Regions from separate parts of the Vallitalea okinawensis genome, predicted to be linked through region 3. Evidence: predicted binding sites of a transcription regulator. Region 3 holds the regulator's gene; each other region holds the start of a gene.
The links. Region 3 encodes Rex, which represses fermentation and respiration genes when NADH is low (regulators of the CRP and FNR family bind a similar motif). Its sites were predicted from a motif close to ATTGTTAANTANTTAACAAT; they were not measured.
Positions count from the first base shown of each region.

Region 1: C1Y58_RS11405 (iron-sulfur cluster assembly scaffold protein) is a predicted target of Rex. The motif match lies at 8,296-8,315, and genes of this name have one in related genera.
Region 2: adhE (bifunctional acetaldehyde-CoA/alcohol dehydrogenase) is a predicted target of Rex. The motif match lies at 2,583-2,602, and genes of this name have one in related genera.

Region 1 is NZ_PQDH01000003.1:398,178-409,302, forward strand. Features, by position in the region: gene C1Y58_RS11370 (ABC-F family ATP-binding cassette domain-containing protein) at 1-1,104, opposite strand, end outside; gene C1Y58_RS11375 (HesA/MoeB/ThiF family protein) at 1,313-1,993, shown strand; gene C1Y58_RS11380 (zinc ribbon domain-containing protein) at 2,007-2,600, opposite strand; gene C1Y58_RS11385 (class I SAM-dependent methyltransferase) at 2,617-3,246, opposite strand; gene C1Y58_RS11390 (ABC transporter ATP-binding protein) at 3,388-5,130, opposite strand; gene C1Y58_RS11395 (phosphotransferase family protein) at 5,325-6,194, opposite strand; gene C1Y58_RS11400 (GGGtGRT protein) at 6,318-7,319, opposite strand; gene C1Y58_RS11405 (iron-sulfur cluster assembly scaffold protein) at 7,333-8,025, opposite strand; gene C1Y58_RS27035 (hypothetical protein) at 8,540-8,662, opposite strand; gene C1Y58_RS11410 (non-canonical purine NTP pyrophosphatase) at 8,679-10,523, opposite strand; gene C1Y58_RS11415 (GNAT family N-acetyltransferase) at 10,533-11,015, opposite strand; gene C1Y58_RS11420 (creatininase family protein) at 11,063-11,125, opposite strand, start outside.
Region 2 is NZ_PQDH01000013.1:1,176-12,300, forward strand. Features, by position in the region: partial or broken gene C1Y58_RS22845 (anti-sigma factor domain-containing protein) at 1-336, opposite strand, end outside; gene C1Y58_RS22850 (sigma factor) at 333-1,052, opposite strand; gene C1Y58_RS26800 (hypothetical protein) at 1,220-2,233, opposite strand; gene adhE (bifunctional acetaldehyde-CoA/alcohol dehydrogenase) at 2,663-5,284, shown strand; gene C1Y58_RS22865 (Cof-type HAD-IIB family hydrolase) at 5,331-6,146, opposite strand; gene C1Y58_RS22870 (YkuS family protein) at 6,268-6,558, opposite strand; gene C1Y58_RS22875 (DUF4446 family protein) at 6,613-7,104, opposite strand; gene C1Y58_RS22880 (ParB/RepB/Spo0J family partition protein) at 7,174-8,058, opposite strand; gene C1Y58_RS22885 (ParA family protein) at 8,062-8,823, opposite strand; gene C1Y58_RS22890 (diacylglycerol/lipid kinase family protein) at 9,287-10,189, opposite strand; gene argS (arginine--tRNA ligase) at 10,231-11,125, opposite strand, start outside.
Region 3 is NZ_PQDH01000001.1:261,762-272,886, reverse strand. Features, by position in the region: gene C1Y58_RS26325 (hypothetical protein) at 1-161, opposite strand, end outside; gene C1Y58_RS01470 (hypothetical protein) at 447-629, opposite strand; gene C1Y58_RS01465 (beta/alpha barrel domain-containing protein) at 800-2,197, shown strand; gene C1Y58_RS01460 (aconitate hydratase) at 2,198-4,120, shown strand; gene C1Y58_RS01455 (isocitrate/isopropylmalate family dehydrogenase) at 4,161-5,306, shown strand; gene C1Y58_RS01450 (GntR family transcriptional regulator) at 5,392-6,093, shown strand; gene C1Y58_RS01445 (ABC-F family ATP-binding cassette domain-containing protein) at 6,147-8,072, opposite strand; gene C1Y58_RS01440 (redox-sensing transcriptional repressor Rex) at 8,449-9,144, shown strand; gene C1Y58_RS01435 (cell wall hydrolase) at 9,664-10,470, shown strand; gene C1Y58_RS01430 (YcdB/YcdC domain-containing protein) at 10,624-11,125, shown strand, end outside.

The sequences.
Region 1 (11,125 bases), on a different contig from region 3:
AGGTTGTAAACGATTAGCAATTAAATTCATTAATGTGGATTTACCGATTCCATTAGGTCCAAGTATTCCAATTCGGTCATCCCTTAATAATATATAGCTAAAATTCTTAATACACGTTATATCTTCAAAGGATTTGCAAACCTGCTCCAACTCAATAACCTTTTTCCCCAGTCTGGACCCCAATACTGATATATCCATTTCGTCCTTTTTAGCGGTGTTCAAACTTTCTTTTAATGAATCAAATCGTTGAATACGTGCTTTTTGCTTGGTCGAACGTGCTCTAGCTCCTCTTTTAATCCATGCTAGTTCTGTTCTATATAGATTTTGCTTCTTACGTTCTAAAGCTTCTTCAATGGCATCTCTTTCAATCTTTTTCTCAACAAAAAGACTGTAATTCCCATCATAAGAATATAACTTTGCCCCATCTAATTCAATGATACGATTCGTAACGCGATCTAAGAAATAACGATCATGTGTAATCATAATTACAGCGCCCTTACGTCGATTAAGATACTCTTCTAACCAAGTAATACTATCGCTATCCATATGGTTAGTTGGTTCATCAAGAATCAATAAATCACTATTAGCAATTAACGCTGAAGCTAACGCAACTCTTTTTCTCTGCCCCCCGGATAAAACACCCATTTGTCGACCAAAATCTTTTATATCCAACTTTGTTAAGACTGTTTTTGCAGCACTTTCTAATTCCCAAAGATGTAATTCATCAATTTTATTTTGAAGTTTTAATAGTTCATCATTATAACTCATATCACCGACTTCAATTTTCTCAAGAATACTTTCATATCGTCTCATCAAGATCATTTCAGGACTATTCCCTTTAAAAATCTGTTCGATTACCGTTGCTTTTGGGTCAAACTCAGGATCTTGTGAAAGGTACTCAATTCGCATTTGATTCTTTCTTATAATCTGACCAGCATCTGTTGTCTCAATGCCTGCAATGATTTTTAGTAAAGTAGACTTCCCAGTACCATTGATTCCAATGATACCAATTTTATCGCTCTCATCTATACCTAAACTGATATTATTCAGTAATATTTTCTCACCATAACTTTTACTAATGTTTTCTAATGATAATATATGCATACTCGTTATGTCTCCAATTCTATTTAAAATAAAATAATTTATTAGTTTCTTTATCATCTCATCTTTTCTATTATAGCAATCTTTCCTTTTGTTCGTCTAGACATACTTTTTAGATTGCTAAAAATCCTTGCATGTATTTAAAATAGCATTTATGATTTATATAGAGGCTTTATGAATGAGAGAGTCAATTGAACTATGAGGTGAGAAAATGAATGAAAGGTTTATACGTAATTATCCAGCTGTTTCTCAAGAAGATTTTAAGAACCTGCAAGAGGCAAAAATCTGTGTTGTAGGATGTGGTGGTCTTGGTGGCTACCTTATTGAAATGCTTGCACGAATAGGTATTGGTCATTTAACACTCATTGACGGTGATGTTTTTGAGAAAAATAATTTAAATCGTCAATTACTTTCTTTAGAATCTAATTTATCGAGGTCTAAAGCAGTTGTTGCATCAGAAAGGGTTCATTTGATCAACTCAGATATAAAAGTACATTATCTTCACAAAATACTAACCAAAGATAATAGTATTGAATTATTGCAGCAACATCATCTAGTCATCGATGCTGTTGATCGTATAAGTACAAAATTATTAATACAGGATACTTGTGAAAAAATAGATATACCTTTGATTCATGGTGCCATAAACGGTTGGTGTGCACAGGTGAGTACAATTTATCCTGGCGATCGTACATTAAACATTCTTTATGAAAAAGCTGATGATACTAATGTTCAATCCATGGGCAACCCTGCTTTTAGTCCCGCTTTTGCCGCTTCTGTGCAGGTTTCAGAAGCTATTAAAGTTATCACTGGTAAAGGCCAGTACCTACGTCATCAAATAATGCACATGGATTTACTAAGTAATCGATGTACAATTATTGATTTGAGATAGGGATGGCGTTAGTTTATAAAATACTTAGTATAAGTACACCAATACTTACAACAACAAATATATATCCACCAAATCTTGCATAACTCAAATAGAAATCCGAAGGTTCCGCATTATCAATCCAAAGACCGTGTTTCAGATAAAAAAATAGCTCTGGTACAAATAGATTGAGTAAACCAAAACTCCCTGTAATAACTGCTCCAAAATAAAGCTGCATGAAGTCGGTACTTGTGGAATGGCTTGTACCATAAATAAGTGCAAATACGTATAAACATAGTAATAGTATGCTTAAAGACCAATTAATGATTTTTCTTGTTTTGTCTTTTCTAATGTCCTTTACAGCACTTTTTATAATGTAACTACTATCTTTTTCCACTATGTCAATATGACTTAAGTTTGCTTGACAATATTGACATAAAACGGCATGTGATTTATTCACTTCACTGCACTCAGGACAAATCTTAATTTCTTCTGTGTCCATAGTTGGGAATACATTTGATATAGTTTTTGATCGACTACTAAGTTCATGAGTTTTAGCAATAAAGGTACCACAGAATTTACAGTTTCTTGAATGGATATCTATCTTCTCTCCGCAGTTCGGACATACCATGAAATCGCCCTCTCTTCTAATAGCTCATTTTTGCTGCATAGATATATCTTAGTATATGTACATGCTCACCTTCACCATGATTTTCTGGTTCATGAAGTAGACCAGTATCTCGTATATCAAATCTCTTGAATTCTTTCCTCATATCATCTTCAGTATAATAATGTATGGGCTTTCCTTTTTTATGTTCAAAAGTGTTCTTTTCGAACTCCTGTCCTTTGCCATAACTTTCTTCTTGATCACTAAATCCAGTAAAAAATACAACACCATTATCATTCAACATAGATTCACATTTCTCAATAAACAATCGACGCTGCTCTTCGAAAAAAAGATGTAATACATTAAAACAATAGATAGCATCATACTTTTTCTGATTATCCAAGTCCAATATAGAACCATGGTAATAGTGAATCTTGTCATTTGTTTCAGTAGCTAAACGAATAGCTTCTTTAGATATCTCAACTCCCTCAACCTGAAAACCTTTCTTATAAAAAAAGTTCGAATGTCTTCCATATCCAGAACCAGGAATGAGAACACTCTTTATCCCTTCTTTTTTAAAAAGTTTTTCCGCTACATAGGCTGAGTAACTGGGCTCGTCACCCCAAACTCTTCCACCATTTTCAAATCGCTTATTCCAATATTCACTCATGATATTTCCCCCTATAAATCATGTAATTAAAAATAGCCAATTTATCACAGTATACAACACTCTTTAAAGTTTATCAACTTTCCTATACTAGGATAAGAAAACCTCTGCTTCACCCAGAAGGAGTAAAGCAGAGGTTTATTATTATTTCATTATTTCATTCTTACTTTTATATGCATTCCATAAATCATGAAATGGTCCCTCAATATTCTTAAGTTTCTCAAATGATCCTTGCTGAACTATTTGACCTTCTTCCATAACCCATATGCTATCAAAGAGATCTAATACATTTAAACGGTGCATTGTGGCAAGTACGCAACGCTCTTTATATTTCTTGAATAATCCTTCAATGATTTTCTTCTCATTACTAGCATCTAGATGACTTGTTGCCTCATCAAGCAGAATAATTTGCTTATCCTTAGCAAAATATAATCCTCTAGCTAATGCTAAGCGTTGTCCTTCTCCACCTGATAGATTGACACCTCTTTCACGTACATCGGTATGAATCCCTTCTGGTAATCGCTTAATGACATCTTGAAGTTGCACAAGTTCTATTACTTCATTAAGCTTTTCTTGTGATGCATCATAACCAAATGTGATGTTATAGAGAAGAGTATTTTCAAAAATCTCTTGATTTTGAGCTATCATTAGTGTGGATTCTGTTAGAGTTCCTAAATCAATTCTCTTGCCTTTATTCTCAATGATGTAATTATCATCTGCTTGAAAAAGACCTGATAAGATACTCAATAACGTACTTTTTCCTGATCCACTTAAGCCAACAATTGCTATTTTTTCACCTTTATGAATATTAAAATCTAAACCCTTAATTCCCCTTTTACTATTTTCATAGATGTAGTTAAGATTTTGAAAACTTAAGATCTCCCAAGTATTTACATCATCTTGTTTCTTAGTCAATCGTTGAGTTTCGGAAGCTTCTAGAATAGGATTAACAGATTGTATAGCAGCTTTCCATCGTAAAGTCTCATAGAAGTTACTTGTCATTTCAAAGAATGCTTCTCGCATCTGTTTGAAATAATTAACTATAATCACTAAAGATCCAATCATAATCACTTCATTAATAGAGCGGTGACTATTGATGTAGAAGAGGATCACTACAACCTCTGTTAAAATTCCACCAAAAGCAATAATAAAGCATCTGGGTTGATTGATTCTAAACTCATTCATGAATTCTTTATAATACCTGTTGAACTTCTTATCTATCTCTTCTTTTGTACTCTTACCTAGATGAAACATGATAATTGTCTTTATATTACCAACAAAGTCAATGAGCTGTGCCGTAAGCTTATGAAAGGATTCATTGATACGTCCTAATATTGGATGAATAGCTTTGTTCATGCGTGCTGCTATTAATAAATTGATGCTTGTAAGCACTAAACTGATTAAGGCAATCTCCCAGGAAATAATCATTAGCATAATGATAGGACCTAATGACATAAATATATTCTCTAAATATTTATACTGACTAAAACAGAAATCTCTAACTGCTTGCCCTGCTATATTAATACGATTAACTGTTTCGCCTGAATGGTTATCTATATGCCATTTCATTGGTAACTTATACACTTTTTTATACATACTTCCAACAAAGCGCTTTTGATTATTTAAAGCACTTGTCATCTCGAAATATCTAGCTGAATGATGAAATAATTGAAAAATAAAAAAACCTATTAAGTAGATACCAATCCATTGGTAGGCTCTTGATAGTTGGTTAAGTCCATGTAATTGCAGTGTGTTAATGAATTGGCCAAAGGCATATGGTTGAAGCAATTGACCACAAAATGATATCGTATGCAATACATAGCTGACTGCTAACTTCCAACGTTCTTTTTCTGCATATTTCCATGCTATTTTAAATAAATATATCATATTTCTTTCCTCCTAAAATTTATATGTTCATTCATACAAATTTCTTAAGGAGGTCCTCGGTAGAATCTTGAAGACTTCCACCTTACAACGTGTCAAGATCACAATTTGTTTAATCGTTTTTTCATAACATCTCTCCATCCCCATAATATTTTGTTATCACGAAATAAATATGTTTATGTTACTATAGATTAAAATTATCTATAATAAGCTATCCCATCATTAAATGCACTTTGATCATTATGTTGAATACCAAACAATGCTTCCTGCAAGGCAAATGTACCCGCATAAAACTTAGCTCTCTTAAGGTATTTTGTAATCTGAGGATATATGTCAATCATCTTATGGATAAAATCTTCACCATAGCCAAAGGGTCCTATCATAGAAGCAATATCATAAGCTGGATCACTTATGCTTACACTACCAAAGTCAATAATTCCTGTTATACTTTCAGTTACCTCATCAAATAATATGTTGGTTGGTCCAAAATCACCATGTACTAATGTAGGTTTAAACGATAGAAGCTCCTCACTGATGTTTTCTTGAAAGAACTTTTCTAGGTTATCGACAGCATCTTTTCTCATGTAGCTGTATAGCAATTCTTTTACGTTCAAGTAGAATTGATACCAATAAGAGAGATCTTTCGTTTCACAATCCAATATGTCACTAAAGGCCTTCACTTCTACACAATGAAGTTCTCTAAGAAATAACGCTAATCGATTAGCTACTCCTTGTTGATCTTTAATATTGAGAAATAACTTCTGTAATAGAGGCTTTCCTGTCAACATAGAGTAACCTGTGAATACGTCTCCAACTTTATTGGATTCGAAAGATTTGTATTGAGGATAGGGTATAGGAACAGATAACTTTCCTTTAATGCTCTCAAGAATTTTTGTTTCTAATTTTAGTGATTTAATACCTTCTTCATATTTAGGAAAACGGAAAATAACCTCATTATTAACGATAATAATTGTATTATTCTGCCCCAAATTATTTTGTCTATAATCCTTTATAATCAGCTCAGGATATATCTGCTTAATGCACTCAATATTCTTTTGTATATCCAATCTGTCACCACCCGTTAGTATCTTCCACTATAAGCAATATTATATACTAAAACTACATGTTGGAAAAGAGAAAAGTAAAAAAAAGAGTGGTTAACTTAACCACTCTTTTCATTATTCATTAGATTATTTATTCATTGCTTCTTGAATAGCAACTGCTACTGCTACTGTAGCACCTACCATTGGGTTATTACCCATACCTAAAAGCCCCATCATTTCTACGTGAGCTGGTACAGATGAAGAACCTGCAAACTGTGCATCAGAGTGCATTCTACCCATTGTATCAGTCATACCATAAGAAGCAGGACCAGCAGCCATATTATCTGGGTGAAGTGTTCTACCAGTACCACCTCCAGAAGCTACTGAGAAGTATTTCTTACCAGCTTCATTACATTCTTTTTTGTATGTTCCTGCAACTGGATGTTGGAAACGAGTAGGATTAGTTGAGTTACCTGTGATTGAAACGTCTACGCTTTCGTTGTGCATAATTGCAACACCTTCACGTACATCATCAGCGCCAAAACATCTTACTTTACCTCTTTCACCTTGAGAATAAGCTTTTTCCTTAACAATGTTTAATTCACCAGTTGTATAATCAAATTGTGTTTGAACATATGTGAATCCGTTAATTCTTGAGATGATTTGAGCAGCATCTTTTCCAAGACCATTAAGAATGACTTTTAATGGCTCTTTTCTAACTCTGTTTGCAGAACGAGCAATACCAATTGCACCTTCAGCAGCAGCAAAAGATTCATGACCAGCTAAGAAAGCAAAACATTTAGTTTCTTCTCTTAATAGCATAGCTCCTAAACCACCATGACCGATTCCAACTTTTCTTTGATCAGCTACAGAACCTGGAATACAAAACGCTTGAAGACCTTCTCCGATTGCTTCAGCTGCATCGGCTGCAACTGTAATACCTCTCTTTATAGCTACTGCTGCGCCTAATGTATAAGCCCAACATGCATTATCAAAACAAATTGGTTGGATAGACTTTACAAGTTCATGCACGTCGATCCCTTTATCATCACAAATTTGCTTAGCTTCTTCTAAAGAACCAATACCGAATTCTTTAAGAGCTTTTTCAATACTTTCAATTCTTCTATCGTATCCTTCAAATAATGGCATCCTTACAAACCTCCTATTCGTGTCTTGGATCTATCGTTTTAACAGCGTCAGCAAATCTGCCGTATGTACCAGTCGCTTTTTCTAAAGCTTCTGCTGCTTCCATGCCGCCTTTAATCATATCCATCATTTTACCAAAATGTACGAATTTATAACCGATAATCTCGTCATCTTCATCTACAGCAATTTCAGTAACATAACCTTCTGCCATTTCAAGGTAACGTGGACCTTTATCAAGAGTACCATACATAGTACCTACTTGTGAACGAAGACCTTTACCTAAATCTTCTAAACCAGCACCTACTGGAAGACCATCTTCTGAAAATGCAGTTTGAGTTCTACCATAAGCAATTTGTAAGAACAATTCCCTCATAGCTGTGTTAATCGCATCGCAAACTAAGTCTGTGTTAAGTGCTTCTAAAATAGTTTTACCAGGCAAAATTTCTGAAGCCATAGCTGCAGAGTGTGTCATACCAGAACAACCGATAGTTTCAATTAATGCTTCTTGAATGATACCATCTTTAACATTCAACGTTAATTTTGTTGTACCTTGTTGAGGCGCACACCAGCCAACACCATGTGTTAAACCAGAAATATCTTTAACCTCTTTAGCTTGTACCCATTTTCCTTCTTGAGGAATAGGTGCTGGACCATGATTAGGACCTTTTGCAACACAGCACATGTTTGTTACTTCATGAGTGTACTTCATAATCATTCTTCCCTTTCTCAATGAAAATTGTTTTTAGCGGATAGGACAATTGCGGCCATTGCCACATTTAAACTGAAATAGTATCGGCTAGTTATGTAACTAGAGCTTTACTAATTCATGATTTGAGTCATAAGTTGATACACTTTATATCTTCATGTCATCTTAACTGTTCAAGTCATTAAAAAACTCCTATTGATAAGTTTACCTATCATAGGAGTTTGAATCATGAACGCTGACTCATCCCATCTTATTATAACGGCTATTTGTTTTCTTGACAATAGTTTATCAAGAATTTGAGCAGAAAAACCTTAAAAATAGGATATTATATCTTATATTGTCATTATCTCATCGTATAAAAGGATAACCTCAGCCTCTTCATATTGATTATTCATAACTTCTGTTTCCAAGTAAGTCATGAAGATTTTATCGACGGAAGTTGTTAATTTTATGAGATAAGAATTTTTATATTTACTGTTTTCATTAAAGTTACTAAAAGCCTTAGCTACATCAAGATTTAGAGTACAAGGTAAGTATGTACGCTGTACATTAGTCCACTTTTTCTGACTAAGTACCGAATATGTCCTTCCAAGTAGCTATCATCTGACAGCATCTGATTATCAAATTCGTGAACAGCCATAAAACCACCTCCTCTATCACTGTCCAATTAATGCCATCAAGCCATTAGCTAATGTTTCTCCCCAGCATAAATAATCATGACCTCCTTTAAATTCCTCATATATAACATCATACCCTTTTGCTTGTAGTATATCTCTTAACTTTCTATTGACACCAATCATGTTATCAAATTCTTCAAGTATGCCTACATTAAGATAGAACTTAAGATGTAACTTATCTACTTGATTATATTTTTTGCTCATCCAACAAGCTCTTTCAGTCTCTTCACATCTATCTGGTTTATACCAAAATGCTCCTGATTCAGATAATACATTGCCGAAGAGATGGGATTGCTTCAAACCAATATATGCTGCAGTTAAGCCACCTAAGCTTAATCCACCAATGATACCGTCTTTAGGATCTAAAGATATATGATAATTTGCTCTAAACCACGGCATGAGCTCATCTGCCAACACCTCTAAAAATATATCATTACAGCTTAATTCTTCTTCCCTTGTATCGGTAGAATCAATAAACAGTACGACAGTGGGGGATATTCTTTTTTCAGCTATTAAATTATCAAGAACAGCTTTTGTTGAAAGGATGTTTATATATTCATCTCCATCAGTTAACACCATAAACTTATAAGGATCATTTGTTACATTATATCCATGTGGTGTATAGACTCTTACTCTTCTTTCTTCACCCAATTTATTGATATAAATCATGTACTTTTTCATTGTACCCTTAGAGATATTTTCTTTTTCCTTTACCCACACATGCTCCTCTGCACGTGGCATAATTACATGAGATAATATCTCATTGTCATCTTCATTTTCGTCCTCAACTAATAAAAAGTTCTTATTTAATTGATCATGAGACAATTGCTCTATTCTTCGATCCCAATCATCATCAAGTGGATCGTTAATTGATAAGAAATATTCAAATCGTATATCATTTCTAACTTTAGATGTTAAATACCATAGATTTGTGTCAAGTAATCTGTCCATTGAATATTCTAAGGATTGACCTTCCTCTATTTCAGGAATAACCAGTACATTATCAACCGTTTCATCCCCTTTATAGATAAAGGTGACAAGACTGTGCTTTTTATCATCGGATAAATTTTCAATAATGGGCGCGCCATGATCTTCAATCATAGCCCAAAATTCTGCTAAAGCAGTTGTCTTTCCTTGATTTAAATTCCCTTCCAGTTCTGCTATAACAGAGCTTCTCTTAAGAGCCTTTTCTATAAATGCTTCACCTTTTAATCCAAGGTTTTCTATAAAAAAACGTCTGAATGCATCTGCGATTTGATCACTCTTTAACTGGACATATTCATCCTCTTTAATATCATAGAAGTAATTCCCTGACCGTATATCTTTACTAATTGAATCCAGTGGAAAGCCGACCTGTCTCTTAATATGAGGAACAGACGTCAGAATAAATTTCTCATAGGAAAGATCATCACCATGGTATTCATAAATCTCTGTCTCACTGAGTACTAAACATATGGCATTCTTATACTGTGCTTTTGCTTCTCCACCTAGCCCTGCAACAACTGCACAGTAATGACTAATCATTTCTTCATCACTGAGATTCTTCCCACCTACTCGGCGAACATGAACACCAGGTTGAGACTGATTATCTAATCCATCAATAAATAATCCAGAATCACAAGAGAATACAGGTATTCCTGTTGCCTTGTAATATGCCAATGCCTTTTCTCTTGCATTCTCCACAGGTAGATTACCGTTTTCTTCAACGTCCTCTACTTTTTCATCAATATCATTTATGCTCAAAACCTCTAATCCTAAACCATCTAATTGGGTTCTCATGTAATTTAACTTACCTTGATTGGTCGTTCCATATAATATTTTCATTTTTTCCCCTTAATAGCCATAATTGATTAAGTCTAACTTCATACTAATAAATTCATATTGTCCACCATTGGTTTCTTGAATGAATTCTTTCACAGGCTTGAATCCAAGTTTCTCGTATGCTTTAATGGCACGCTTGTTAAACTTTGCAACAGATAACATGATATAATCTTGTTCATATTTGAAATGTTTCTGAGCAAATTGGATTCCTGAAAATACAAACTCTGAACCCAATCCTTTTCCAGTCAATTGAGGTTTCATGCCAAAACCTAATTCCAATATTTCATTGTTATAAAAATAGCTATAAAAACCGATTAGTTCATTTTCCTCGTTAACAACTGCAAAAAGATTTTCCCATTGTTTCGGGTCTAAGAAAAGTTGTAAATCTTCCTCATCAGCTGTCATATCGTAAAAAGCGTATTCACCATCATATTTCCACTCATAGGCTATCTCACTAGCATAAGCTTGTGTCATTGGTACAAATATTTTTTTCAAAACAATCCCCCCTATCTATTAATAGTTAACAACTAGTCTAGTTTCTACTAATGATTAATCGAATTAATATTATACCACTTCATCATATTCTCTTTAATAGTATCAGCAAT
Region 2 (11,125 bases), on a different contig from region 3:
GATCTGAACTACATTATATGACTCATTAATTCCTAATTCAAAACTAGGGTTTATATCAATACTAATTATGGCATATAACGATTTAGTATCTCTCATAAATGAGCTATTTAGAATTATTGCAATTACTATACATGCTGCCAGAGTAGCTATTACCTTCAAATAATTTGGCCTTCTCTTACCTTCTTGTACTGAGTAAATAATATCTTCTTCTAGGACAAATATTTTTTGCCCAACATACATGCCTTCTCTATATTTAATCTTAATAAATTCAGCGTCATCAGTTGCAATGAGTGCATAATTATGATTCAGTTTCAAGACCATACCTTGTCTCATCATGATGAACACCTCTCTCTATCTTTGTATATCCATTGCTTTAGCAGCACTAAGTTCTTCGTTAAAATAACCACTGAGGCTATTATAAATTTTTTACTTCTAGTAATAATTTTTTTTGTTGTTTTAAATTTAAGGGTAACTTTGGCGATCGGTAATCTATATTTTTTATACATATGATTAACAATTTCGCTATCATCACTTATTTTTTTAGATAAATCTATGGCATTATTTCTGGTGTCAGTATGTTTAGGTAATTCATCAACTAATTGCTCCAAATCAAACCCAAATTTCCTTAAAATCGATTCCCATCTATTTATTTCATTTGCTACTTCGTTTTCAAAATTTACTTCACTTATTCCAATTCCTTTTCCATTTACCTCTGTCATTTGTTCAAGAGAAATTACCTTAGCCCTGTTACGTTCTTTGTTTATGAAATCTTTTATTCGACTAGATATTACTAGTCTTGCAAAACTTAAGAATGTACTACCACGATCCTTATGATATTTTGACATTGCCTCATCAAATGCAATAAGCCCAATACTTAATTCTTCACTGTTTTCTATTTCTACATAGCGTCCTGTGACTTGGGTTATCGTGTGAATGATAAATGGTAAATGATCCTCTATTACTTTGCTTTTGTACGCATTTTCTTCCTCAGGATTAGTACGTATATATTCAATGACGTCTTCTACTTTTTCTACTTTTACTTTTACTGTCATATAAACCCCTCCAGCAAGAATTGGGATGCCAAAAAACAGGCATCCCATACACTGTACTTATTTACGATTTTTATTTATCGTCATAGTCTTCCCAATCACCTTCATACTCTTCGTCTTCGTAGTCTTCCCAATCACCTTCATACTCTTCATCTTCGTAGTCTTCCCAATCACCCTTCATACTCTTCGTCTTCGTAGTCTTCCCAATCACCTTCGTACTCTTCATCTTCGTAGTCTTCCCAGTCACCTTCGTACTCTTCGTCTTCGTAGTCTTCCCAGTCACCTTCGTACTCTTCGTCTTCGTACTCTTCGTCTTCGTAGTCTTCCCAGTCACCTTCGTACTCTTCGTCTTCGTACTCTTCGTCTTCGTAGTCTTCCCAGTCACCTTCGTACTCTTCGTCTTCGTACTCTTCGTCTTCGTAGTCTTCCCAGTCACCTTCGTACTCTTCGTCTTCGTAGTCTTCCCAATCACCATCATACTCTTCGTCTTCGTAGTCTTCCCAGTCATCTTCGTACTCTTCCCAGTCACCTTCAAATTCTCTAAAATAGTCATCTAAGACTTGATATAATTCATCGATCTGTTCTTCTAGCTCCGAGATTCTATCATAAAGGTATTCATTTTCATCAGACGTTTCTTCATCTAATTCTACTTCATTTTCTTGCCATTCATCTTTGTCGTACCACTCTTCTTCGAATTCTTCATATAATATGTATAACTCTTCATATAATTCCTCTAATTTGCCTTTAATATTATTAGCTTCTTCTTCGCTGAGTTCCTCATTATTAAGTTTTTCTTCTAGTTGAGTAATCTGCTCTAGTAGTATTTCACCTTCTTCAATCATTTCATTTCCTATGACTTCTTCATGATTTACCAGAATTGTCTCCAATGATCCAATGCTACTTTCCATTTCATCTTTATTGTTATTAGCATAAAGAAGCGTCATGAAGCTTTTTTCCAAATTCTCTTCTAATTCATCGATAAGCTCTTCATCGGCATTATCATCAAGTGAAAGATACAATTCCATAGAATCGTTGATTAGTATACCTAATTCTTCTTTTAGATTAATTTCTTCAACAATAGCCTCATCATTTTGAGCGTTAACTACCTCAGCTGCTGATACCGGTTTACTAGCAAAAGTTATCATGGCACTAAACATTAACAGTAATACTAAAATCTTTTTCATATTTCTCATCCTTTCTTTGATTATAATACTATATACGACCCAAATATCTTTTTTTGGGATCCATTTGATAAGAAATATAAAAAATTTTATTTATTTGTAAAAGTCTATATATTTTTGTCATTTCATTAAGTAACTTAAGTACGCTATTAAATTTATCGACAAAAATATATCTTTTAATAAACTTTGATATATGTTAATATTTTAACCAATTTTTATCTTAGTACATTCTTTGCTCAAAAAAATCTTAGCTTAGAGATAAGGAATACAGTATAATGTATACAATAATTAGTGTTTTGGTAGTGTTGCATAAAAATAAATGAAGTTTTCCCTACTATTCGTCAAATTATATATTGACAATTATTTAACAAGAATATAAAATAGACTTGTAAGATAGTTAAATTATTAACGATATTTAAGGAGGTTTCATCTATGAGCAAAAAAGCTGAAACAGTAAAAGCTAAAAATAACGAAGTAGATGTTAACGTAATGATAGATACAATGGTAACTAAAGCACAGAAAGCTTTAGAAGAGTACATGGAACTTAATCAAGAAGCAATTGATAATATTGTTAAAGAAATGGCTCTTGCTGGACTTGATGAGCATATGTATCTAGCTAAGTTAGCAGTTGAAGAAACACAACGTGGTATTTATGAAGATAAGATTACTAAGAACATGTTTGCAACTGAGTATGTATACCACAGTATTAAGTACGACAAGACTGTTGGGATCATCAATAACAATGATGAAGAGGATTATATGGAAGTTGCGGAACCTGTTGGTGTTGTTGCAGGTATTACACCAGTAACTAACCCAACTTCAACAACAATGTTTAAGGCACTTATTTCTGCTAAAACACGAAATCCTATCATCTTTGCTTTCCATCCATCAGCACAAAAATGTTCTGCTGAATCTGCACGAATATTAAGAGATGCTGCGATTAAAGCTGGTGCTCCTGAGAACTGCATTCAATGGATCGAGTTACCATCAATCGAAGCTACTAATGGATTAATGAATCATCCAGGTGTTGCATTAATCTTAGCCACTGGTGGTTCAGGCATGGTAAAATCAGCATATTCAGCTGGTAAGCCTGCTTTAGGCGTTGGTCCTGGTAACGTACCGTGTTTTATTGAAAAGACTGCTCGTTTAGAGAGATCATTAACTGATCTAATTCTTTCTAAGTCATTCGATAACGGTATGATTTGTGCATCAGAACAAGCAGCTATAATCGAAGAACCTATTTATGATGCTGCAATTAAATTCTTTAAAGAAAACAATTGCTATGTGGCATCTAAAGCAGAAACTAAGAAACTTGAATCTGTTGTAATGAATTTAGAAAAAGGTGCTGTTAATGCAGCTATCGTTGGTAAAAGTCCTTATGAGATTGCTAAATTGGCTGGTGTCAAAGTTCCTGAAGACACAAAAATCTTATGTTGTGAAATTGATGGTGTAGGCCATGAATATCCATTATCAAAAGAAAAATTATCACCTGTACTTGCTATTATTAAAGCTAAGAATGCGGATGAAGGTATTGCACTATCAGAAAAAATGGTTGAGATCGGTGGTTTAGGTCACTCATCAGTATTACACACTGAAGATGATCAAGTTATTAAAGATTTTAGCGATCGATTAAAAACTGGACGTATCATCATCAACTCACCTTCAACTCATGGTGCCATTGGTGATATTTATAATACAAACATGCCATCACTTACTTTAGGATGCGGATCATATGGTAAAAACTCAACTACTTCTAATGTAACTGCTGTTAACTTAATCAATAAGAAAAGGGTGGCGAAGAGACGCGTGAATATGCAATGGTTTAAAATCCCAGAAAGAATCTACTTTGAGCCAGGTTCAATACAATATTTAAGCAAGATGCCAAATATCACTCGCGCATTCATTGTTACTGACCCTTTCATGGTTAAATTAGGTTTTGTAGATAAAATTCTCTATCATTTAAGAAATCGTTTAGATTATGTTCATTGTGAAATTTTTAGTGATGTTGAACCTGATCCATCATTAGATACTGTTATGCGTGGTGCTGAAGCAATGAATAAATTTAAGCCTGATGTGATTATTGCTCTTGGTGGTGGTTCACCAATGGATGCTGCTAAAGGTATGTGGATGTTCTATGAGCATCCAGAGGCTGATTTCAAAGAAATGGCTCTTAAATTCATGGATATCCGCAAAAGAGTTTATAAATTCCCTAAAATGGGTGATAAATCTAAGTTTGTTGCAATCCCAACAACTTCAGGTACAGGTTCAGAAGTAACATCTTTTGCTGTTATTACAGATAAATCTAAAGGCATCAAGTATCCTTTAGCAGACTATGAATTAACTCCAGATGTAGCGATTCTTGATCCTGAATTAGTTATGACTGTACCAGCTGGTGTAACAGCTAATACTGGTATGGATGTTCTTACTCATGCAATTGAAGCATATGTGTCTGTTCTAGCTTCTGATTATACAGATGCCTTAGCAATGAAAGCAATAGAACTTGTTTTCGAGTATCTACCAGGTGCTTATAAAAACGGTTCAAATGCTGTTGCTCGTGAAAAAATGCATAATGCTTCATGTATAGCTGGTATGGCTTTCACAAATGCATTCTTAGGAATCAATCATTCATTAGCTCATAAATTAGGTGGTGAATTCCATATTCCTCATGGTGCTGCTAATGCTGTATTATTACCATACGTAATTTCTTATAACGGTGAAAGCTCTCCGACCAAGTTTGCTTCATTCCCTAAATATGAGAAATTTGTAGCTCATGAAAAATATGCAGAAATTGCTAAGCATTTAGGCTTACCAGCTACTACTCCAGAAGAAGGTGTAGCATCACTAGTGAAGGCAGTAAGAGACTTAATGAAACAACTTGATATGCCAATGACTATTAGAGAGTGCGGCATTGAAGAAAAAGCTTTCTTAGCTAAAGTTGATTATCTTGCTGATAAAGCATTTGAAGATCAGTGTACCACAGCTAATCCAAGATTACCATTAGTAAAAGAATTAGCTGATATTTATAAAGTAGCATACTATGGTGAAGAAAAATAGTTAATAATTACTCCGGAGCAAAAGCCACCTAAGGGTGGCTTTTGCTTCATACTTCTTTAGACATAATAAATTTTTCAATAACTTCTTCTATAGCATGTTCATTATTACTTCTTGATGTTATATATTGAGCAATTTGCTTCACTTCATCTCTACCATTAGAAACAGTAATACCAAGACCTGCCATCTCAATCATGTAGAAATCATTATAGCTGTCTCCAACGGCTATTACATCTTCTTTTTTGATATTTAATCTCTCAGCTAATTTCATAACTGCTATTCCTTTATTAGTCTCCAAACTTATGAATTCTAGTAGATGGTCACGTGAAAAGAACATATGTAAATGCTCATCTAAATGATTATGTTCTTCTTCATAGAGTACTTTAAGACGTTCATGGTCATCATTCATCAACAGTTTTAATGCTCCCTGTCCTATATGCTCCTTTAGGTCATCTACTATTATTGCTTTTACTCCTGTTAGCTCTTCATACTCTTTTATCCTATCAGTGAATTTTTCTACAAACATGTCATCACCTATATACAGTTGAATCCCTAAATCATACTTTCTTCCATACTCAATAATCCTTTTCGTAAGATCAGGATCAAGATTTGCCTCATAGATTTTGCTATCATCATGAGCCTTCCTTATTAGTGCTCCATTAAATGATATATAGTACTCTCCTTCTTTATCTAACCCTAAGCTATTTATGGTTTTATGCATCCCTAGACTTGGGCGCCCAGAGCATAAAACTATGGCTACACCCTCTTCTCTAGCTTTTTCTATTGCACATATGTTTTCTTTGCTGACATCGCCTTCTTCATTCAAAAGTGTATCATCTAAATCTATTGCAATCATTTTATACATAGTAATTCACCCCTAATCAATATTAACTTCATCTTTAGCGTGCTCGTGAAATCATTAGGATATTCATTCAATAGGATTCATTTTATACTTGTCGATCAATCAGTCATTTTTTCTGATCTATCTATAATAAGTCTAATTTACTATAGCATCTACTGTTTATAATATATTCAATATCCTTAACATTTTTTCCTCTTGCATTAATCATAAGCATCCCATGGGAGTCACCATAACAATTGCCATAAGAATTGGTTGGTCCACAATCTACCTGTTGAAGTAACCCTTCAACCTTATTACTACTATAAATATATACGTCTACATGATTTATATAATTATCCATAACTTTCACAGGATATCCTTTTGATTGAAGTTCAGCCATTAGTTCTTCTAGACCACTTTGTATACCTATAATCATAAAACTACCTCCTTAGCAATATTGTTACCAAGTGAAGTAGTTTTTATAAAAGTGTTAGATTGCTTTGCTTAAAGATTCCATTTCTTCTTCTGATAGTTTGTATTTACTCTTCCCTTCTTCTACAGGTTTTGCGTATATGTATGACCCTTCACGACTATGTAATCCGTTTAAGATAATACCATTATTATATGCATCCAGTAGAGTAAGTACAAAGCAAAAATCACCACCCATATTTTCAAATGGATTATAGCGTGTCACATTGACTTTTTGAATGCAAAGTTCCTGATTTTGTCTTAATTTACTTAGATCATGCTTCAGTTGATTTTTATCGACCTCTAGCATTTTTAATTTATCAACCCACTCACTCAGAATATCTTCTACATTGTCACCACTACTTCCTTTCATAAAACGCTCATACTTTTTTGAAAGGATTTTAATTTTACGGTTAATCACAATGATGTAAATCATTAAGATCATCAATAGTATAGCCATTGCAAGTATAATATATATACTATAAGGTTGCATTATACTTACTATATCATTCATTTTTCCCACAGAAATCATCGCTCCTCATTTTGAATCTCCTGTAGCAAATTAGAGATTTCAATGTTATTTCTATTGTTCTATTAAGTGAATAATACGTTCTAAGTCGTCTACGCTATAATATTCTATTTCAATTTTACCACCTTTACTCCCCTTATGAACGATGTTGATTTTAGTACCCATAACTTCTCTAATTCGTTCTTCGAGTTCTTTAAAGATTGGCTCTAGGCTATTATTCTTAGTGTTCTCATTAACCTTCTTGGGTTCTTCTTTTAGCTTCTTAATAATTGCTTCTATTTGTCTTACACTTATATCTTCATCCATGATTTTAATTGCCAAATCATACTGTAACTGTGGATCATCTAATGCTAATAAAGCCCTTGCATGTCCACTAGTTATTGATCCTTGAATGATCAACTGCTGTACTCTTGCATCCAAATTGAGTAATCTCAATGTGTTGGCAATTGCAGACCGACTTTTAGATATCTTTTTAGCTAACTCTTCTTGTTTCAACTTGAATTCATTTAATAAGCGATCATATGCTTTAGCTTCTTCTATCGGATTCAAATCTTCACGTTGAATGTTTTCGATTAAAGATACCTCGAGTATTTCTTGACTAGTGAGGTCACTAATTATTACTGGAACTTCTTTTAAAGATGCTTTTTTGGCTGCTCGCCATCGTCTTTCTCCAGCAATAATCTCATAATAATCCCCTTTTTTTGTGACAATAAGAGGCTGAATAATACCATATTGAGTAATTGATTCTGATAACTCTTCTAATTTATCATCATCAAACATTTTTCTTGGTTGGAATTTATTCGGTTCAATATCATTGATTTTTACCTTTAATACACTACCTTCATTTAGTTGTTCTTCTTTTGCTTCGACTTTAGGTAAATCTACAACATTTTCAGATATTAATGCATTTAGCCCTTTACCTAATCCTCTACTCTTCATGCTCTAACCTCTTTCTATAAATTCCTTAGCAAGTTCCATATAACTCTCTGCTCCTTTTGAGCGGTTATCATATTTTATTATCGGCAACCCATAACTTGGTGCTTCTCCTAAACGAATATTTCTTGGAATCATTGCATCGTAAATCTTATCGCCTAAATGATTTCTGACTTCTTCAACAACTTGTAAAGATAAGTTCGTACGACTGTCATACATTGTAAAAACAATTCCTTCCAGCTCCAAATTGGGGTTCAATCTTTGTTTAACCAGATTAACAGTATTAATTAATTGTGTTAATCCTTCTAAAGCGTAAAACTCACATTGTAAGGGTACCATAACAGAATCAGCTGCTGCTAACGCATTGATAGTCAGCATATTGAGAGATGGTGGACAATCAATTATTATGTAATCGTAATAATCCTTAATGGGATCTAGAACTTTTTTTAAAAGAAATTCCCTATGCTCCACACCGATAAGTTCTATTTCTGCTCCTGCTAAATCCATACTTGACGGTATTATATCCATTTCGCAACACTTTACAGGCATCTTACATTCGAATATATCTACTTTTCCTAAAAGCAGTTCATAAACCGTATTATCTAGCTCTGTCTTGTCTATTCCTAGCCCACTTGAAGTGTTGCCCTGAGGATCAATATCAATTGTCAATACCATTTTCCCTAATTCCGCCAAGCATGCAGATAGATTTATAGCAGTTGTAGTTTTTCCTACTCCACCCTTTTGATTAGCGACAGCTATTATCTTCGCCATATTGACACCCCTTTATCCTTTCTCTTCTACAAGTCCTATACCATAGTTAAATATTTCGTAACAAAAAGTTACTTAATATCTGGGACAAGTATATTCATTATATCATACTCTTATCTATTCTGAAATAGAATACAGCTAAAAATGTTTCACGTGAAACATTTTTAGTGTCCAATTCATAAGATGTGGAGTATGTATCTTTCATTATACTTTGCTTTATATGATAATACCTGAATATTAATACACCTTTTTTCTCTTTTAACATCATAAAAAAATTTATACTCACTTAAATACTCTCAGTTATATTTAGATGTTTCACGTGAAACATCTTATAAGTATGATACTATATATAGAAACAATCAGAAAGTTTATCAAATCACTTAAAATAATTAAGTCATTAAATACAAAAGTACCAGGTGTGTAAACTAGCGATTTACATACCTGGTATTCACAATAAACTCATTTCTTATTTTCTATTTGAAAAAACCTTTATTCCTTTATGAATGACTTTAATATCAATAGGTAGATCCGGTCCACTTTCACCATCCATATCTGTTTCATTAAATATCTCACCGAAATTATCTGATTTAATTTGAATTCTATTGCACTGCTTATAAAGAATACTACGATCATTAAGATGATCCCCTTTTATCAACTTCATTAGCATCCTAGGAAAATCTTTAATCGATGTTGAAGCTTTAATAGCAATCAACTCCATAAGTCCATCTTTTATATCAGCAGTCGGATTAATATGATAAAAACCGCCAGCTCCAACAGAATTCATTACAAGGAATAGATAAAAATCATCATCAAATGACTCATTATCAATATCTATACTTAGATGAACAGGCTTGATGTTGTATATCTGCTCTGCACCTTTTAGATAATAAGCCATTTTCCCCAGTGTGTTTTTTAGATCTATATCAATATTCTGTGAAACAGTAGTAAATAAACCACCACAACATATATTGATAAAATAACGATCATCAGCTTTTCCAATATCAATTTCTTCAATATGCATATTGGATAAAGCCTTTACACACTCTTCATAGTCATTTGGAATATTTAATGCTTTAGCGAAATCATTAGCCGTTCCTGCTGGAATAATACCTAAAGGTACATTGATGTTATTTTTCATCATGCCATTGATTACCTCATTCACCGATCCATCACCACCAGCAATGAAGATACCGTCACAATTATTAATCTTAGTTGTAGATAAATATTCTTCCATGTCACCCTTATAGCAACTTCTTAATACATGAACTACATAGCCCTTTTTTGAAAAAGCTTCTATAAAAGTATCTACATGAAATCTGAAGCTGGTATCACCTGACTTTGGATTATACATCAAAATAACATTCTTCACTATCATTCCCCCTATACATTAAGAAAGAGTCACAGGTATGATTACATCTTCTCTGGTGCATTTATACCAAGAAGATCCAGTCCATTCTTAATTACATTTTTAACTATATAGGCAATAGTTAAACGTGCTTGCTTAAGTTCTACATCGTCTACAAGTATAGGATTCTCATGATAAAACTTGTTGAAAGCTTGAGCCACATCTACAATATATCGTGTTATTATAGAAGGTTCTAATTTATCAGCAGCTTCTCTAACTTTGGAAGGAAACTTTTCAACTACTTTTAAAACATTTATAGTATATTCATCTGTTAACTTACTTACATCTATATTCTTATTAAGTTCAGTATATTCACCTTTTCTCAATAAACTCGAAGCTCTAGCATGAGTATATTGAACATAAGGTCCCGTCTCTCCATCAAAATTCAAAACTTTATCCCAAGAGAATATAACATCCTTGATTCGGTTATTATAAAGATCATTAAAAATAATTGCACCAATACCAATATCTTTTGCTATAGCTTCTTTATTTTCTAGATTAGGATTTTTATCATTAATAACTTCTTCAGAACGTTGGATAGCTTCTTTTAAAAGCTCTTCCAATAAAATAATCTGTCCTTTACGTGTCGAAAGTTTACCGGATTTTAGGCTTACAAGACCATAAGGTATATGATGTAATTGATCTGCCCAATCATACCCCATCTTTTCAATAACCTTAAACCATTGAGCAAAATGAAGTTTTTGCTCTAGACCAGTTACATAAAGACATTTATCAAAGTTATAAGTATTTTTTCTATAGATTGATGCAGCTAAATCTCTTGTAGCATAAAGAGAACTACCATCTTTTTTAGTTATGAGTACAGGTGGCATATCACTATCAGAAAGATCCACAATATTTGCTCCTTCACTCTCTTCAAGTAGGCCTTTTTCACGTAATTCA
Region 3 (11,125 bases):
TAAGATCCCATACCACCGAATAACATCATGAATATTATTAGGAAGAAGAATAAACTATTTTCAGCAAATGCTTCTTTGCCACCGCAGTATCCGCCACCATCATTGAATAATAATAAGAAGAAAAATAAAAAGAAAATATTTTGGTTTCCCCAGCCTGCCATTAAAAACCCTCCTTTAATAATAAAATCATGGCAAAAAACGTATTTTTAAGGGCTTTTCATAGGTTTGATAATATATACTATGAAGGGTTTTGAATTTGTGTGCTGCAAGTAGATGTCCTTTTTTTATAGGATTATAAGGTTTTATATAGAAAAAAATAAAGAGGATGTCATGATTCATGCAATCCTCTTTAATGGGGGTTTTGATTTCAATATCAGTAAGTTTCTTGACCGTATCTGGAGCAAGTTCTATTTGAATAAAAAATGTATATTCGGTTTGATCAGTATTTACTGCATTAGCAATAACATCAAAAATGCGAGAAACTCTTCATCTGACATAGAATCAATTGGATTTTTTTCATCCAATTTAACTCTGGTGGCATAGCAGCCATCTAATGAATCATATGTTTTCAATCTAAAATCATCTGCAATGTCCGTACATGAATAAAAATCCTGAATATTATAGAACATACAAACCACCTCATTTAAGTATATGATGGAAGTTACAAAAAAATGCATAAAATCAGCATAAATGAATGGGAAAATAATAAAATTACAATTATCAGAAAAATCTATTGACAATGCAAGTATGATTGTATACAATTATACTATCGTAATATTATAATAGTATTTTAGGAGGTATGAAAATGATTGAATATAGTACGAATACAAACTTGTTGGAACGAACAGAATTCAAATATCCATTACAGGATATTAATAAACCTAATCTTTTCCGAAATCTATATCCGTATGAAGAAGTACCCAAAATTGCATTCAATCATCGTCTGGTACCCATTGGCATGCCAAAAGAAATTTGGATTACTGATACAACTTTTAGAGATGGGCAACAATCAAGAGAACCTTATACAACAGAGCAAATCACTACACTTTTTGATTACTTACATAGACTATCAGGTCCTAAAGGAATTATTCGTCAATCTGAATTCTTTTTGTACAGTAAAAAAGATCGAGAAGCCGTGTATAAGTGCTTGGAGAAAGGCTATGAATTTCCAGAGGTGACGAGTTGGATTCGTGCAAGTAAAAAGGATTTCCAATTAGTTAAGGATATTGGAATAAAAGAAACTGGTGTTCTTGTTAGTTGTTCGGATTATCATATATTCCATAAACTAAAAATGACCAGACAGCAAGCTATTGATCATTATTTAGCTGTTATTAGAGATTGTATTCATTTTGGAATCCGTCCTAGATGTCACTTTGAAGACATAACAAGAGCAGACTTTTATGGTTTTGTTGTACCATTTGTACTAGAATTAATGAAGCTTATGGAAGAAACAGGTGTTCCTATTAAGATACGAGCCTGCGACACCATGGGTTATGGAGTAGGTTATCCAGGTGCAACATTGCCCAGAAGTGTACCAGGTATTATTTACGGATTGCGTCACCATGCGCAAGTACCTTCTGAACTTATCGAATGGCATGGTCACAATGATTTTTATCGATCCGTTACAAATGGGTCCACTGCGTGGTTGTATGGTGCATCATCAGTGAACTGTTCTCTTCTAGGTATAGGCGAAAGAACTGGTAATACACCGTTAGAGGCAATGATCTTCGAATATGCTCAGTTAAGGGGTACTTTAGATGGTATGGATACGACTGTTATTACAGAGATTGCAGAATACTTTGATAAGGAACTAGGCTATAAAATCCCTCCCCAGACACCGTTTGTGGGTAAGAATTTCAATGTTACAAGAGCTGGAATTCATGCGGATGGTTTGTTGAAGAATGAGGAAATTTATAATATTTTTGATACTACATCGTTGTTAAACCGACCACCAAGAGTGGCTATAACCAATACTTCAGGAATATCAGGGATCGCTCACTGGATTAATTCCTATTTTTCATTAGTTGATAATAAAGCTCTTGAAAAAAATCATCCTGTTGTAGTTAGAGTAAAACAATGGGTGGATAAAGAGTATGAAAGCGGGCGTGTTATAGCTATTACAGATCAAGAATTAGAAAAAGTAACGATGGAAGCAATGGAACATTACGATGCGATTGAATGTGAGGAGGCCATTTAAATGAACTTAAATCTTACGCAAAAGATTCTTAAAGAACACTTGATAGAAGGTGAGTTATCTATTGGTCAAGAAATAGGTATTAGAATTGATCAAACATTAACTCAAGACTCAACAGGAACCATGGCGTATTTGCAATTAGAGGCTATGGATATAGATCGTGTTAAAACAGATAAGTCTGTAGCTTATATTGATCATAATATGTTGCAACAAGGTTTTGAAAATGCTGATGATCATAAATATATTCAAACTGTTGCCAATAAGCATGGTGTGTATTTCTCACGACCAGGTAATGGTATATGCCATCAGGTCCACCTCGAGCGTTTTGGGGTACCTGGTGGTACCCTCCTTGGTTCTGATAGCCATACGCCCACATGCGGAGGAATTGGTATGATTGCTATAGGAGCAGGGGGATTGGATGTAGCTGTAGCCATGGGGGGAGGAGCTTATTACATTACAACACCTAAGGTAGTTAATGTTAGATTAACTGGTGAGTTATCACCTTTTGTAACAGCAAAAGATATTATTTTAGAAGTTCTTAGAAGGCTAACGGTAAAGGGTGGAGTAGGTAGAGTTATTGAATATACTGGACCAGGAATCACACAATTGACCGTACCAGAGAGAGCAACTATCACCAATATGGGTGCTGAGTTAGGAGCAACCACCTCCATTTTCCCAAGTGATGAGGTAACAGAGGCTTTCTTAAAAGCGCAAGGCCGTTTAAATGATTATAAAGAATTATTGCCAGATAAAGATGCTAAATACGATGAAATTGTAGAAATAGATTTATCTGCATTGGAACCTTTGGTAGCAAAACCGCATAGCCCAGATAATGTAGTTGAAGTTAAATCAGAAGAAGGTATACATATTGACCAAGTATGTATTGGAAGTTGTACCAATAGTTCTTATAGAGATATGATGAAGGTAGCCAAAATACTCAAGGGTAAAACTGTTTCACCTCACGTATCTTTAGTTATTGCGCCTGGGTCAAAGCAAGTACTAAACATGTTAGCCAGTAATGGTGCATTAGCTGATATGATCGCTGCTGGTGCTAGGATTCTTGAATCAGGTTGCGGACCTTGTATCGGAATGGGGCAAGCACCATCTACAGATGCGGTTTCATTAAGAACCTTTAATCGTAACTTTAAAGGTCGCTGTGGTACAGTATCAGCAGGCGTTTACTTAGTAAGTCCGGAGACAGCAGCTATTAGTGCCCTTAATGGTAAATTAACAGATCCTAGAAGTAGTGACATGAAACTAGATATCGATGAACCAAAGGAATTCCTACTTAACGATAATATGATTGTTGAACCAGCAGAAGAAGGGGCTACTGTAAAGGTTGTAAAGGGACCCAATATTCAACCATTCCCATTAAATAATGCACTTGAAGATGATGTTACTGGTAAGGTGTTAATCAAAGTTGAAGATAACATAACAACAGATCATATCATGCCTTCCAATGCAAAGCTTCTACCTTTTAGATCAAACATTCCTCACTTATCAAAGTTCTGTTTAACTCCTTGTGACGCGGATTTTCCAAAACGTGCGCAAGAGAATAAGGGAGGTATTATTATTGGAGGAGAAAATTATGGTCAAGGCTCAAGTCGAGAGCATGCTGCTTTAGTTCCTTTATATCTTGGAGTAAAAGCTGTTCTGGTTAAAAGTTTTGCAAGAATCCATAAAGCCAATCTTATTAATTCTGGTATATTACCCCTTATTTTTGATAATAAAAGGGATTACGAAGACATTGAAGTTTTAGATGAATTAAAAATTAATCATATTAAGTCACAGCTAGATGATGGCATCCTAGTTATTGATAATGTAACAAAGGGTAGACAGTATTCTACCCATCATGACTTATCAGATAAAGAAATAGAATTAATACGAGTAGGTGGCAGAATCAACGCCATAAAGAACGCAAAATAAACTATTGAAAGTAAAGAATAGTAGACAATGGAGGTATAAAATGGACGTACTAGAGAAATTTCAGCAAATATTAGATGAGCAAAAAAAGCGAGTAGAGATGATGAAACAGCAACAAGATTTTATTCAATATGATGAGTTAGATCAATTAATAATCGGTGTTGTTGGAGGAGATGGTATTGGTCCAGCTATTACAAAGCAAGCTCAAAGGGTTTTGGAATATCTTTTAAAGGGTGAGGTTGATAGTGGGAAGGTAACTTTCAAGGTTATCGAAGGATGTACCATTGAAAACAGAGCGAAAGTAAATAAGGCTTTACCAGATGATGTGGTTGATGAATTAAAGAAATGTCATGTTATCTTAAAAGGTCCAACAACGACTCCTAGAAAAGGAGATCCATGGCCAAATATTGAATCAGCCAATGTAGCTATGCGAAAAGAGTTAGATCTTTTTGCGAATGTACGTCCTGTTAAAGTACCTGATCAAGGGATCGATTGGACATTTTTCAGAGAAAACACAGAAGGTGCTTACGTACTTGGCAGTCAAGGTGTACATGTAGATGATGATATTGCCATTGATTTTAAAGTGATTACGAGTCAGGGGACCGAAAGAATTGCTCGTTCTGCCTTTGATTTTGCTAGTAAGAATGGGAAGAAGAAGGTAACAGTCGTTACGAAGGCTAATGTTGTCAAAACAACAGACGGTAAATTCCTTGATATATGTAAGGATGTTGCGAAGGACTATCCAGATGTAGAGATGGATGATTGGTATATCGATATTATGACGGCGAAATTAGTTGACGAAAAAAGAAGGCGAGATTTCCAAGTTTTTGTTTTACCAAATCTTTATGGCGATATTTTGACGGATGAAGCAGCAGAATTCCAAGGCGGAGTAGGAACTGCTGGAAGCGCTAATATTGGTAAGCGTTATGCTATGTTTGAAGCTATTCATGGCTCTGCGCCAAGAATGGTTGCTGAAGGCAGGGATATTTATGCTGATCCATGTAGTATTATTCGTGCAGGAGCGATGCTCCTCAACCATATTGGAAAAGGGAATGAAGCAGATAAACTTTTCAGAGCGTTAGAAATATGTACGCAAACAGAAAAAAGGCTAGTGATGACAGGTAGAGATACAGGTGCTACCAGTGAAGCCTTTGCCGATTATATAATGGAAACTATAGAAAAACTTTAAAAAATTATCAATATCCCTTTTCAATAGTTCTTTTTTTTGGTAATATTATATTGTTCTTATTGAAGTAATAGGGGAGGCATTCCTTGTGAACACATTTGATGTAGGCAAAGAAGTATCGGATAAGTATTCATTGAGGGGTCGCGTTTATAGCAAGATCCGAGATGACATTTTAAAAGGTAGATATTCGACAGATGAACCCATTAAAGAAATGCAAGTTTCTAAAGAGTTAGGGGTAAGTAGGACACCAGTGAGAGAAGCATTGAGGCAGCTTGAACTTGAAGAACTAGTTACTATTATACCTAATAAGGGAGCTTTTGTGACGGGTATTACACCTAAAGACATACAAGATATTTATGCGATTCGATCTTTAGTTGAAGGATTATCTGCTAAATGGGCAGCAAAAAATGCTACTGATCAGCAGATAAAAGAGCTTGAAGAAGTTCTTGATTTATTTGAGTTTTTCTATAAACGAGGAAATTTTGAGCAGTTACATGAATTGGATAACAAATTCCATAAGCAGATTTATGACATTTCGGGTAGTCGAATTTTGAAGCATGTTTTATCTGATTTTCATAATTATGCACAAAGAGTAAGAAAAGCATCATTAGAAAGCTCTGGAAGGGCAGAAGTCTCTTTATCAGAGCATAAAGATATATTGACAGCTATTAAGAATCATGATATGAAAAATGCTGAAAAACTCATGAATAAGCACGTAAAGAATACTGCAAAAAACGTAACGAATAACAAATTAGAACAAATAACTACCGAGCATCAAAAAAGTGAATAATATCACTTTGGAGTTAAAACAAAAAAGTTCAAGGTCTTTTGCCTTGAACTTTTCTAATTATCTAATTCTGATATCTTTTCCTGAATTTCTTCCCACTTCAAGTATTTCTCTTCTAACAGAGACTCCTGTTGGATCTTATTAGAATGGAGTTCGCCAGCTTTATCTGGGTCTGTATAATTTTCTTCAAGACATAGAGCCTCGTCTATGGATGTTATAGCCTCTTCAAGGGCATGTATATCTTTTTCACAGCTTTCTAACAAATTCTGCAGCTTACGGGTTTGTGCTTGGTACTCTTTTCGTTTTAACCAATCCTGCTTAGAATCACTTGTTTCTGAAATGGATTCTAAACTAACCTCTTTTTCTTTCAGCTTTTGTAATTGCTCCTTCTTTTCAACATAATCATTATAGTTTCCAAGATAAGCGATAAGCTTTTCTGGAGTTAGTTCAAAAACTTTTGTAGCTACTTTATTGATAAAATAACGGTCATGGGAGATGAAAAATAATGTTCCTTCATATTGACTTAACGCATTTTCTAATACTTCACGGGAGGTAATGTCGAGATGGTTCGTAGGTTCATCCATCAGAAGGAAATTAGCTTCTGATAGCATGATTTTAGAGAGACTAACACGACCCTTTTCTCCACCGCTCAAAGAGAGGATGGATTTGAAAACATCTTCACCAGTGAAAAGAAATGCTGCCAGCGTATTACGGATTTCACCGTTCGTCATTTTTGGATAAGTGTCCGATAATTCTTCAAAGATGGTTTTATCTTCAGATAAACTATCGTGTTCTTGATCATAATAGCCTATTTGAACACGACTCCCGTATGTTATTTGGCCAGTATCCACAGGCACATGCTTCATGATAATCTTAAATAAAGTTGTCTTTCCAATACCATTTGCACCGATTAGAGCAATCTTATCTCCACGCTTAATATCTAAATCTACATTATCGAAAAGTTGATGATCATAGCTTTTTGACAAATTCTCAGCAAACAAGACATCATTACCACTAACTTTCTTCGGCTGAAAAACTAAACGCATTTCATCATTGATATGTGTAGGCTTTTCCAAAAGCTCAACCTTATCTAAAGCCTTTTCACGACTCTTAGCTCGTTTGATAGACTTCTCACGGCTAAAAGAACGTAATTTAGCAATTACTGCCTCCTGCTGTTTGATATCCCGTTGTTGCTCTAAATAATGTTTATATTGTATATCACGATTGATTGCCTTCTGTTTAGCATAGAAACTATAATTACCTGAATAGACTTCAGACTTCTTGTTTTCTATTTCAATAACCTTACTAACAATCTTGTCCAAGAAATAACGATCATGGGAGATAATTAATAAAGTACCTTTATAATTTCTTAAATACTCTTCAAGCCAGGTTACGGCCTCAATATCCAGATGATTGGTTGGCTCATCCAGTAGTAAAACTTCTGGTTGCCGTAGGAGTAGCTTAGCTAAACAAACACGAGATTTTTGTCCGCCTGATAATGTGTTGATGGCTTTACCTAGCTCTTCGACAGTAAACCCCAAACCTTTTAGTACACCAGTGATCTGACTCTTGTAACCATAGCCATTCATGCTTTCAAATTGGTGTTGTAATTCAGAATACGTTAGCATTAACTGTTCTAAAGCTTCGCCATTGAGTTCATTCATTCTCGACTCTATTTCACGTAATTGAGTCTCAGTCTTAATGACGTCTTCAAAAACAGTCTCACATTCCTCATAGATGGAATGTGCCGATACTAAGTCTTGTTCTTGGGAAAGGTAACCTAATGAAGCATTTTGATAGAGGGTTATACGACCTTCATCGGCAGTGAGTTCTTTAGTAATAATGCGAAAAAGGGTCGTTTTTCCAGCGCCATTAATGCCTACCAAAGCGACCTTATCATATTGGTTTAAATGGAAAGTTACATTTGTTAAAATTTCATCAATTCCAAAGGATTTTTTTATATTTTTACATGAGAGTATCATGATAACCTCCTAAGTTCATTGGTATATACGTATTACACAAAAAATGTTGTGAGAAATTATATATTTAGTACAATGATTTAATATGTACTGCAGTAAATAAAATAATAAATATTGGAAAAAATACGTCTGATTACTAATTTATCATCGAATATTATTAGCATAATCCAATAACAGTGTCATATATTGTATACATTATACAATATAGCATTCTCATTTTACCTTTTTAATCATATCAAAATTTCTATATGATTAAAAGGCTTCATTTGAAAAATTTACACAGTAATGCTATAATAAATTTAATTAGAATAAGAATTTGCTTAGGGCGTAGGCAATTTCTTAGTTAGGTATGTGGTAGAAAATTAAATAGTCGTTATAGATGACTTATTTAATTTTTGATGGTGCCTTAGAAGGAGATGAAGGTATGGATTCTGATAAGAAGATATCAATCGCTGTCATTCGACGATTACCCAGATATTATCGTTATCTTGGCGATCTCTTATCAAAAGACGTTGTACGTATTTCTTCAAGAGAATTGAGTGAAAGAATGGGTATAACAGCATCACAAATTCGACAAGATCTTAATAATTTTGGTGGTTTTGGTCAACAAGGGTACGGATATAATGTAGAGTTTCTATATGAAGAAATAGGTAAAATTCTTGGTTTAGATAAAAATTATAGTGTCATTATAGTTGGTGCTGGTAATTTGGGTCAAGCATTAGCTAATTATGCAAAGTTTGATAAACGAGGATTTACTGTAAAAGGACTCTTCGATGTTAATCCTAGACTAGTGGGTATGAGTATTAGGGAGATTGAAATTAAAGATATTGATGAAATGGAGCAGTTTGTCCGAGAAAATGACATTGATATCGCAATTTTAACATTACCTAGGACAAAGGCTATATCTGTTGCAAATGATCTTGTTGATTGGGGGATCGAAGCAATATGGAATTTTGCTCCTATCGATTTAAATTTACCTGAACATGTTACAGTAGAGAATGTACATTTACTGGATAGTTTAATGACATTGTCCTATAATTTGAAAGAAAATAAAGCTAATAAAGAAGAAGAATAAGAGAAAAGCTGACTCATGTATATATTTGAGTCAGCTTTTTTAGGAATGTCAACTGGTAAAATTTGTACATTATACTGAAAAATGTTATAATATATATAAATTAGTCCTGTTTTAAAATCGTAGAAACCTTGATGTAAGCTAAATCACAGCCATTTTAGAGTTAGATTTTGTAAATATTGCATAAAAGCTAAGTGATAAAATAGTTAAGTTAAATAAAATATGTAAGTTATACCATGGGAAGTGTTCTAAACTATTAACAATTTTTATATAATTGTTAATAATATTTTAAATCTTTTTTATGAAATTTCAAAAAAATTTAATAAAAATGAATAAAACCCGTTGACATGTGGTAAAAATTTATATATAATCACTTAACTGAAAAGACATATCCTACAGATGTAAAAAAAGAGACTTATGTCTCGATTAAGCATATGTAGGAAATCATTTGTGAAAGGAACGTATCAAATTACTTTCTTACACAAAAATATTACAGTTGGTTATGAGAAAGGAGTAATCTCAATGAAAGCAAAGCAGAGCGAATGTATCTCTGATATCAAAAAGTATACATTCGACTCAGACAAAAACTGCTATAAGATGAAGAGATCAAAGAAACCACTTCTTATTGCAGGACTAATTGGCTTGGTATTAGTTGGATTATTTTCTATTGTGCTTTACAGTTACTATGAGCAAAATGCTATGGAGTATGCTTATTATGCTGTAATGGAAGATGAGATGAATAACACAGCAGTTTTAGAAAATATAAATGATTTAGAATTAACTTACAATGAAATAGAAGAGACCTATTACCAATTAGAAGATGATTTTGCAACGGATAATTCACCATTAATGACAGCTTCCGTTGCTCCAGTAGATAGTAGAAATCTATCTACGTCATCCAATTTAGAGCCTATCAATCAGACGGATGCGGAGTATTCATTTGTTAATTTTGACTTAACAGATGATGATTATGAATCACTTCTCCGTATAGTTGAAGCTGAGGCGACAGACGAAGATATAATCGGGAAAATACTTGTAGCAAACGTGGTTTTAAATCGTGTTCGTATCAGCCGTTTTCCTGGTACTGTTTTTGAAGTTGTTCACCAACCTGGTCAATTTTCACCACTTGATGATGGACGTTACTACACTGTACCAATAACTTCTTCTACTGTAGAAGCCGTTAATCGTGCATTAGCTGGTGAAGACTACTCAAATGGAGCATTGTTCTTTGTTGCAAAAGGATTAGCATCTACCTCTGCGGTAGCATGGTTTGATAACAACTTAACAGAAGTGTATAAACATGGCGTTCATACCTTCTATTCGTATTAAAAGCATGACTATACAAAGTAAGCAACTCGTAACTCGAGTTGCTTTTTTTTACATCTATATTTCAAAATAACAGACTCGGTTTACGGTTATGGATAATTATGGTATAATTGATGAAGTTTTGATTATAGGCATATGCCTTAAAAGGAGGACACTATGAAATATTTTAGAAAAATAACAAGCTGTTTCCTAACGACAGTGCTTTTGATGACTCCGTTGTTATCATTGAATGCAGCAAGCTCAACTGTAGTTAGCAACAAGGTAGTTATTACTCAGAATGAAAATCAGACAGCAATTGATGACTCTAGTTACACAATAAAAATGGATGATGCTATCCAATTAGCGATGGGTTTTGTTCATACATATACCAATTATGTAGTGACTAATGAAGAGTGTAGTATAGCATTAGAGGACCAAGTATACTGGTACTACGAGGATGAAGATATAGTGTGGTGGGAAGTATCTTGGGATTTTGATAGAAAAGATGAATACTTTAATATAAATGTTCTAATCAATGCCTCAACGGGTGAAATTATGAGCTATGATAGTCATATATATAATCACGAAAACGACTTGGAAAAACTACCTAGTCTGACTGGTGATGAAGCTAAAGCTCTTGCAATTAATTTTGTGACCAAAATGCACCCCGATAAGATCG